2 regions of the Bacillus yunxiaonensis genome follow, and region 2 is predicted to be linked to the other one. Evidence: a T-box and tRNA genes for the amino acid it is inferred to sense, from the RefSeq annotation. Region 2 holds a T-box; the other holds one or more tRNA genes.

Region 1 (3,432 bases), on a different contig from region 2:
GCTTTTTTTCTCCATTCCTTTTTCATTACACGTGCTACTAAATAGTAACAAATGAAAGAAACAGCAGAATTTACAAGTCCATATTTTCCTAGCGCTAATTCGCTTCCAGAAGCCAAGTACACATATACAGAAATAACAAATATAAATGTACCTTCTCGTAAACCTTGAAAGAAGTGAGCAAGTGTAATTCTTCCCCAGTTTTTATTATTCTTTCTCTCTTTCATTACTTCAACCAGTTCATAACGCCCTTCACATTCACGCTTTGTGAGAAAAAAACTGACCACAACTGCAATAGTAAATAAGGTTAAAGACAGAAAAAAAACGAATGTATAACCACTCCACTTTTCCATACGCGAAATGATAAATCCGGATGCAATCGGACCAATCATGCCCGAAAATGAGCTAAGCAATCCGAGAAATCCGTTAAAAAAATCCCGTGTCTCCGGCTCTGTAATTTCAAATGTTAATAAATTGAATGAGAGCCAGTAAAACCCATATCCCATTCCAAGCAAACTACCGATAAGTAAAATATACCGCGAAGCATTTGTTCCTGTTAGTAATACAACAATAAAAAAAATAGCTAATGTTGTCACACCAATTCGGAGCAAAATCGTCCGATCCACTCGTTTCGCTAATTTTCCGGCTACAAGAAATGTCAGCGGTTGTAAAACAACGCTTGCTAAATTATAAAGACCAATATTCACAAAATCCTTTGTTTGTTTCCATAAATAAATATTAACAAACGTATTCGACAACGAAATAGCCAACGCATATAACCCGCCAATTGTCAGTAATAATACTAAGTCACGATTCACCTCAACATCGCCAATTAAATGTTTCCATTTCATATGAACTCTCCTTTACTTCACATGTTCTAGTCTTCCAAAGAAGGCTACAATTATGTAAAGAAGAAGGGGTAAAGTGAAACTTCCATCAATGGAATGTTTTTCTCCATTGGCGATTAGTTGAACCAATCGATCCGATGTGAGAAACAAAAAAAGCTAGGAGAAACATCTCCTAGCTTTTACAATTATAATTATTTTGCGTCTTGGTAACGTTTTTCAACTGCGTTCCAATCTACAACGTTCCAGAATGCACCGATGTAGTCAGGACGACGGTTTTGGTAATGTAAGTAGTATGCATGCTCCCAAACGTCTAATCCTAAAATTGGAGTTTTACCTTCCATTAATGGAGTATCTTGGTTTGGTGTGCTTGTTACTTCTAATTCACCATTGTTTAGAACAAGCCATGCCCAGCCAGAACCGAAGCGAGTTGCGCCTGCTTTTGCAAACTCTTCTTTAAATGCATCGAAGCTGCCGAATTTTGCTTCAATTGCGCCTGCAAGTTCACCTACTGGTTGTCCGCCGCCATTTGGAGAAAGAATTGTCCAGAATAAAGAGTGGTTTGCATGTCCACCACCGTTATTGCGTACTGCTGTGCGAATTGCTTCTGGCACTTCGTTTAAGTTTGCAACTAGCTCTTCAATGCTTTTTTCTGCTAATTCCGAATGTCCTTCTAATGCAGCATTTAAGTTTGTTACGTATGTGTTGTGATGTTTTGTATGATGGATGTTCATTGTTTCTTTGTCAAAATGAGGTTCTAATGCATCATACGCATAAGGTAAATTTGGTAATTCATGTTTTGCCATTGTTATATTCCTCCCATTGTATGTATTGCCGATAATGACTTGGCATACAAATTTATTTTACCCTAATTATATAGGGGGTGAAAACAAATTTAACGTATTGCCTCGCTAACATTAAAGTAGCAAATTTTCCATTTCTTTTCAAACGAAATGCTCATACATTTCGTAAAAAAAGCTTCCTTTTATAAGGAAGCATATGTGCTATGTATGAATATGCGAAATGGGTATGGACCCTGTAGGACTCGAACCTACGACCGGACGGTTATGAGCCGTCTGCTCTAACCAGCTGAGCTAAGGGTCCACAATATATATACGAATAACTGCCAAGGTATCTTGTATGCTCTAGTCAGTTAAACTACTACGGAATGTATGATTACATATAAAAATGTAAGATAAATTTACCATATTGAAAAGAAATGTGTCAATTGATTTTCATATCACGCATGATATATCTTGTGATTCTTTAGAAGCGTACGTTACAATGAGGTGATAAATCAGTATATTTAAAAGAAGGAAGTGAATTCATGTCCATATTTACGCAATTGTTTAAAAGTTTATATGTACCAAAAGAAATGGCGCTTTTTCGTTTTCAAAAAATCGGAAAAACGATTCTTTACATAATGTTGTTATGTTTATTTGCTACCGTTCCAAAAACAATTCTATTTGGAAATTTCATTCAAGATGGTATCAGTCTGGTTGATCGTTCTATCGAAAAAGATGTGCCTGATTTTAAAATTGAAAATGGCGAACTTCACGCAGACATCGACAAACCCATTGTAAAAGATGACACAAATTCTATTTTTGTATTTGATCCAAACGCAACAGATACAAGTGCATATCCAAACCGAGATGGTGTGTTCATCTTAAAAGATAAAGTGATTTCAATAGCAGAACAAAAAACACAATCATTTCCATATAGTGACTTTGGAAATACAACTTTTGAAAAGAAAGATATTCAAGAATTGGTTACATTTATCGATAGCATATATCCAATTGCTATGTTCATTATCGGGATATTTATTTACTTATTCCAGCTCTTCATTACATTCCTTGGTGTTACGCTATTAGCATTTATCGGCTCTGCAATGAGCGGACAGCGCAAACTATCTTACAAACAAATTTGGACATTAACTGCCTACAGCTATACAATCCCAACGATATTCTTTATGATAATGGACTTGTTAAAAATTAATGTCCCAAGCCCGTTACTTCTATTTATTGCTGTTGTCCTCATTGTTCTTTACTTAACAATAAAAGAAGTACCAAAGCCAAAAGAAAAAAATTCACTATAAAAAATGCCTTCAAGGCATTTTTTTTTTGGACAAGCATATATTTTTCTACAAAGGAGTGAGAAAGATGAAAAGACTTGGCGGCGTCTTATTGTTGCTTGTCCTCGGTTACATTCTGTACTACGATATTACAATCGGCACTTTGCCGTTGCTTCATACATATTCCAAAGCAAAAGAAACTTCGGCTAAAGCTTCAAAGAACGGCCAAAAAGAAAATATATTATCATCAAAATATAAAATCATTGAAGTAAAAACAGGTGATACCGTTCTATCCATTACAGAAGAAATTAACAAAAAAAAAATTCCTTCTATTGAAAAGGTTGTTACAGATTTTAAAGGATTAAATCAAAATGAATCTCCTGCAAAAATACAAATCGGAAAAAAATACAAATTCCCCCTTTATCCATAATAGCATTACATAATTCTTGTCAACTGCAGCAAAGCGCTGATACAATAGAAAAAGTGAAACTAGACATTTGGCTTCACTAGATAAATACT
Region 2 (3,432 bases):
TGATTGTTGGACATCAAGGAGATGCTATGTTTCAATTTTATGGAGCTACTCCGAATGCAGAAAGAAAACGGGCGTTAATTTATCCAAATTATCTTATGCCGAATGAAGAAGAGTTTCAAGTAGAAGTATTAGAAATTGACTATCCTTCTAAATTTTACACGCTGGAACATCGTCAAATATTAGGGGCATTTATGTCTCTTGGGTTAAAGAGAGAAAAATGCGGAGATATTTGGCTCCAAGAAAATCGTGCCCAAATTGTAGTTGCAAAAGAAGTTGTTTCGTATATAAAAATGAATTTACAATCAATTGGAAGAACAAAAGTGTCTTTAGCACCTGTGTTATCGGAAAACGTATTACATATACAAGAACAGTGGGACGAGAAATCGGGAACTGTTTCGTCGCTTCGATTAGATGTACTGATAGCAGAAATGTTTCATATATCTCGTCAGAAAACACAGCCGTTTATTAAAAATGGTCTTGTGAAAGTGAATTGGAAAGTAGTTGAGCAATCTGCTTATGACTGCTTTCCGGGAGATGTATTTTCTGTCAGAGGTTATGGCAGGAGTAAATTACTCACTGTTGATGGAAAAACAAAACGCGATAAATGGAGAATTTTGTATGGAATCTTAAAATGATTTCTTTTTTAGAAGGAAAATCTCCCATTTTGTCGAAGAAAAGATATAATTAAAAAGGAAATTTTAGATAACCTACTTGGAGGTGGCGTTTGTGCCGTTAACACCGTTAGATATTCATAATAAAGAATTTGGCCGTAGCTTTCGCGGCTACGATGAGGATCAAGTAAATGAATTTCTTGATCAAGTCATTAAAGATTATGAATTAGTGATTCGTGAGAAGAAAGCGTTAGAAGAAAAGGTTGCACAACTAGAAGGGAAATTAGAACATTTCTCCAATATCGAAGATACATTAAATAAATCTATTGTTGTAGCGCAAGAAGCAGCAGAAGAAGTAAAACGTAATGCACAAAAAGAAGCAAAGTTAATTGTTCGTGAAGCAGAGAAAAATGCGGACCGTATCATTAATGAAGCGTTAGTAAAATCAAGAAAAGTGGCATTTGATATTGAAGAATTGAAGAAGCAAGCGAAAGTGTTCCGTACACGTTTCCGTATGCTAATAGAAGCACAGCTTGAAATGCTAAACAATGATGATTGGGACAAGCTAATCGAGTTGGAAGAAGAAGTAGATGAGCTTCTTAAGAAAGAAGAAACAGTGTAAGCTTGACGTTTTTCTTATTATTACATATAATTCTATACAACATAAATTTTTAGAAAAACGAAGATAGGGATAAGTACTTTTTTCATACCTTATATAGCGAACTGAGGACGGTGGAAGCTCAGGATAAGGAGAGAATGGGAATATCACCCTGGAGTTCCTCGCTGAACAACAAAGTAAGCAGAGGCGTGTATTCGCGTTAAGAATATAAAGAGGATTGCTATATGTAGTAGTCTACTAGGGTGGTACCGCGGGAGACCTTCTCGTCCCTTTTTTGGGGATAAGAAGGTCTCTTTTTTGTTCCATTTATTTGGAAAAAATGTCTTTTTTTATATATTCAAGGAGGAATTAAGCATGGATTACAAAGATACTTTATTAATGCCAAAAACAGAATTTCCAATGCGTGGAAATCTACCGAAACGTGAGCCTGTAATGCAAGAAAAATGGGCTGAAATGAACATTTATGAAAAAGTACAAGAACGTACAAAGGGGCGTCCGCTATTCGTACTACATGATGGACCTCCATATGCAAATGGTGACATTCATATGGGACATGCGTTAAATAAAGTGTTAAAAGACTTTATTGTTCGTTACAAATCAATGACTGGATATTGTGCACCATATGTACCAGGTTGGGATACGCATGGATTACCAATCGAGCAAGCTTTAACAAATAAAGGTGTTAAGCGTAAAGAGATGACAGTTGCTGAGTTCCGTAAACTTTGTGAAGAATACGCATATGAGCAAGTAAGCCGTCAGCGTGAGCAATTTAAACGTTTAGGTGTACGTGGTGATTGGGATAACCCATACATTACATTAGAGCCAGCGTACGAAGCACAGCAAATTAAAGTATTTGGTGAAATGGCGAAAAAAGGCTACATCTATAAAGGACAAAAACCTGTTTACTGGTCTCCGACAAGTGAATCTGCATTAGCAGAAGCGGAAATAGAATATAAAGATAAAAAATCTGCATCTATTTACGTAGCATTCCCTGTAAAAGATGGAAAAAATGTTTTAGAAGGTGACGAGAAGTTCATTATTTGGACAACAACACCTTGGACATTGCCAGCTAACTTAGGTATTTCTGTTCATCCAGAACTTGAATACAGCATTGTAAAAGTAGATGATACAAAATATATCATTGCTTCTGAGTTACTCGAAACAGTTTCAAAAACATTAGAGTGGGAAAACACAGAAGTTGTTAAAACAGTAAAAGGTAGCGAGCTTGAGTATACAGTGGCTAAGCATCCATTCTATGACCGTGATTCTCTCGTTATGCTTGGTGAGCATGTTACAACAGATGCTGGTACAGGTTGTGTACATACAGCACCAGGACACGGGGAAGATGACTTCCTTGTTGGGAAACAATATGGATTAGAAGTTCTTTGTCCAGTTGATGATAAAGGTGTATTAACAAGTGAAGCACCTGGATTTGAAGGGTTATTCTACGATAAAGCAAATAAACCAATCACGGAAAAATTAGAAGAGGTTGGTGCATTATTAAAATTAACATTTATTACGCATTCTTATCCACATGACTGGAGAACGAAACAACCAATTATTTTCCGCGCAACTGCACAATGGTTTGCATCTATTGAAGCGTTCCGCAGTGAATTATTACAAGCTGTAGAGGAAACAAAATGGGTACCAGCATGGGGTGAAACACGCCTTCATAATATGGTTCGTGACCGCGGTGACTGGTGTATTTCTCGTCAACGTGCGTGGGGTGTACCAATTCCTGTATTCTATGCAGAAAACGGTGATCCAATCATTACAGATGAAACGATTAATCATGTAGCAGATCTATTCCGTGAGAACGGTTCGAACGTATGGTTTGAACGTGAAGCGAAAGACTTATTACCAGAAGGCTTTACACATCCATCTAGCCCAAATGGCGAATTCCGTAAAGAAACGGACATTATGGATGTATGGTTTGATTCTGGTTCTTCTCATCAAGCTGTATTAGAAGAGCGCGAGGACTTACAACGTCCAGCTGATTTATATTTAGAAGGATCAGACCAATATCGCGGTTGGTTTAACTCTTCATTATCAACAGCAGTTGCGGTAACAGGCAAAGCGCCGTATAAAGGTGTTTTAAGTCATGGATTCGTACTAGACGGTGAAGGTCGTAAAATGAGTAAATCTATCGGGAATATTGTTGTACCGAAGAAAATCATGGATCAATTAGGCGGCGATATTTTA

Evidence for each region. A T-box is a leader RNA that pairs with one kind of tRNA and senses whether it is charged. The one in region 2 lies ahead of ileS (isoleucine--tRNA ligase), so its partner is inferred to be a tRNA-Ile.
Region 1: it has a tRNA-Ile gene. The T-box ahead of ileS (isoleucine--tRNA ligase) is inferred to sense a tRNA for this amino acid. The anticodon was not compared.

Annotation. Positions count from the first base shown of each region.
Region 1 covers NZ_JBAWSV010000002.1:279,083-282,514, forward strand. Annotated here, with positions in the region: gene WAX78_RS07525 (MFS transporter) at 1-848, opposite strand, end outside; gene sodA (superoxide dismutase [Mn]) at 1,037-1,648, opposite strand; tRNA gene WAX78_RS07535 (tRNA-Ile) at 1,873-1,946, opposite strand; gene WAX78_RS07540 (DUF1189 domain-containing protein) at 2,170-2,937, shown strand; gene WAX78_RS07545 (hypothetical protein) at 3,002-3,343, shown strand.
Region 2 covers NZ_JBAWSV010000005.1:441,333-444,764, reverse strand. Annotated here, with positions in the region: gene WAX78_RS16895 (YlmH family RNA-binding protein) at 1-635, shown strand, start outside; gene divIVA (septum site-determining protein DivIVA) at 727-1,233, shown strand; T-box leader at 1,285-1,504, shown strand; gene ileS (isoleucine--tRNA ligase) at 1,585-3,432, shown strand, end outside.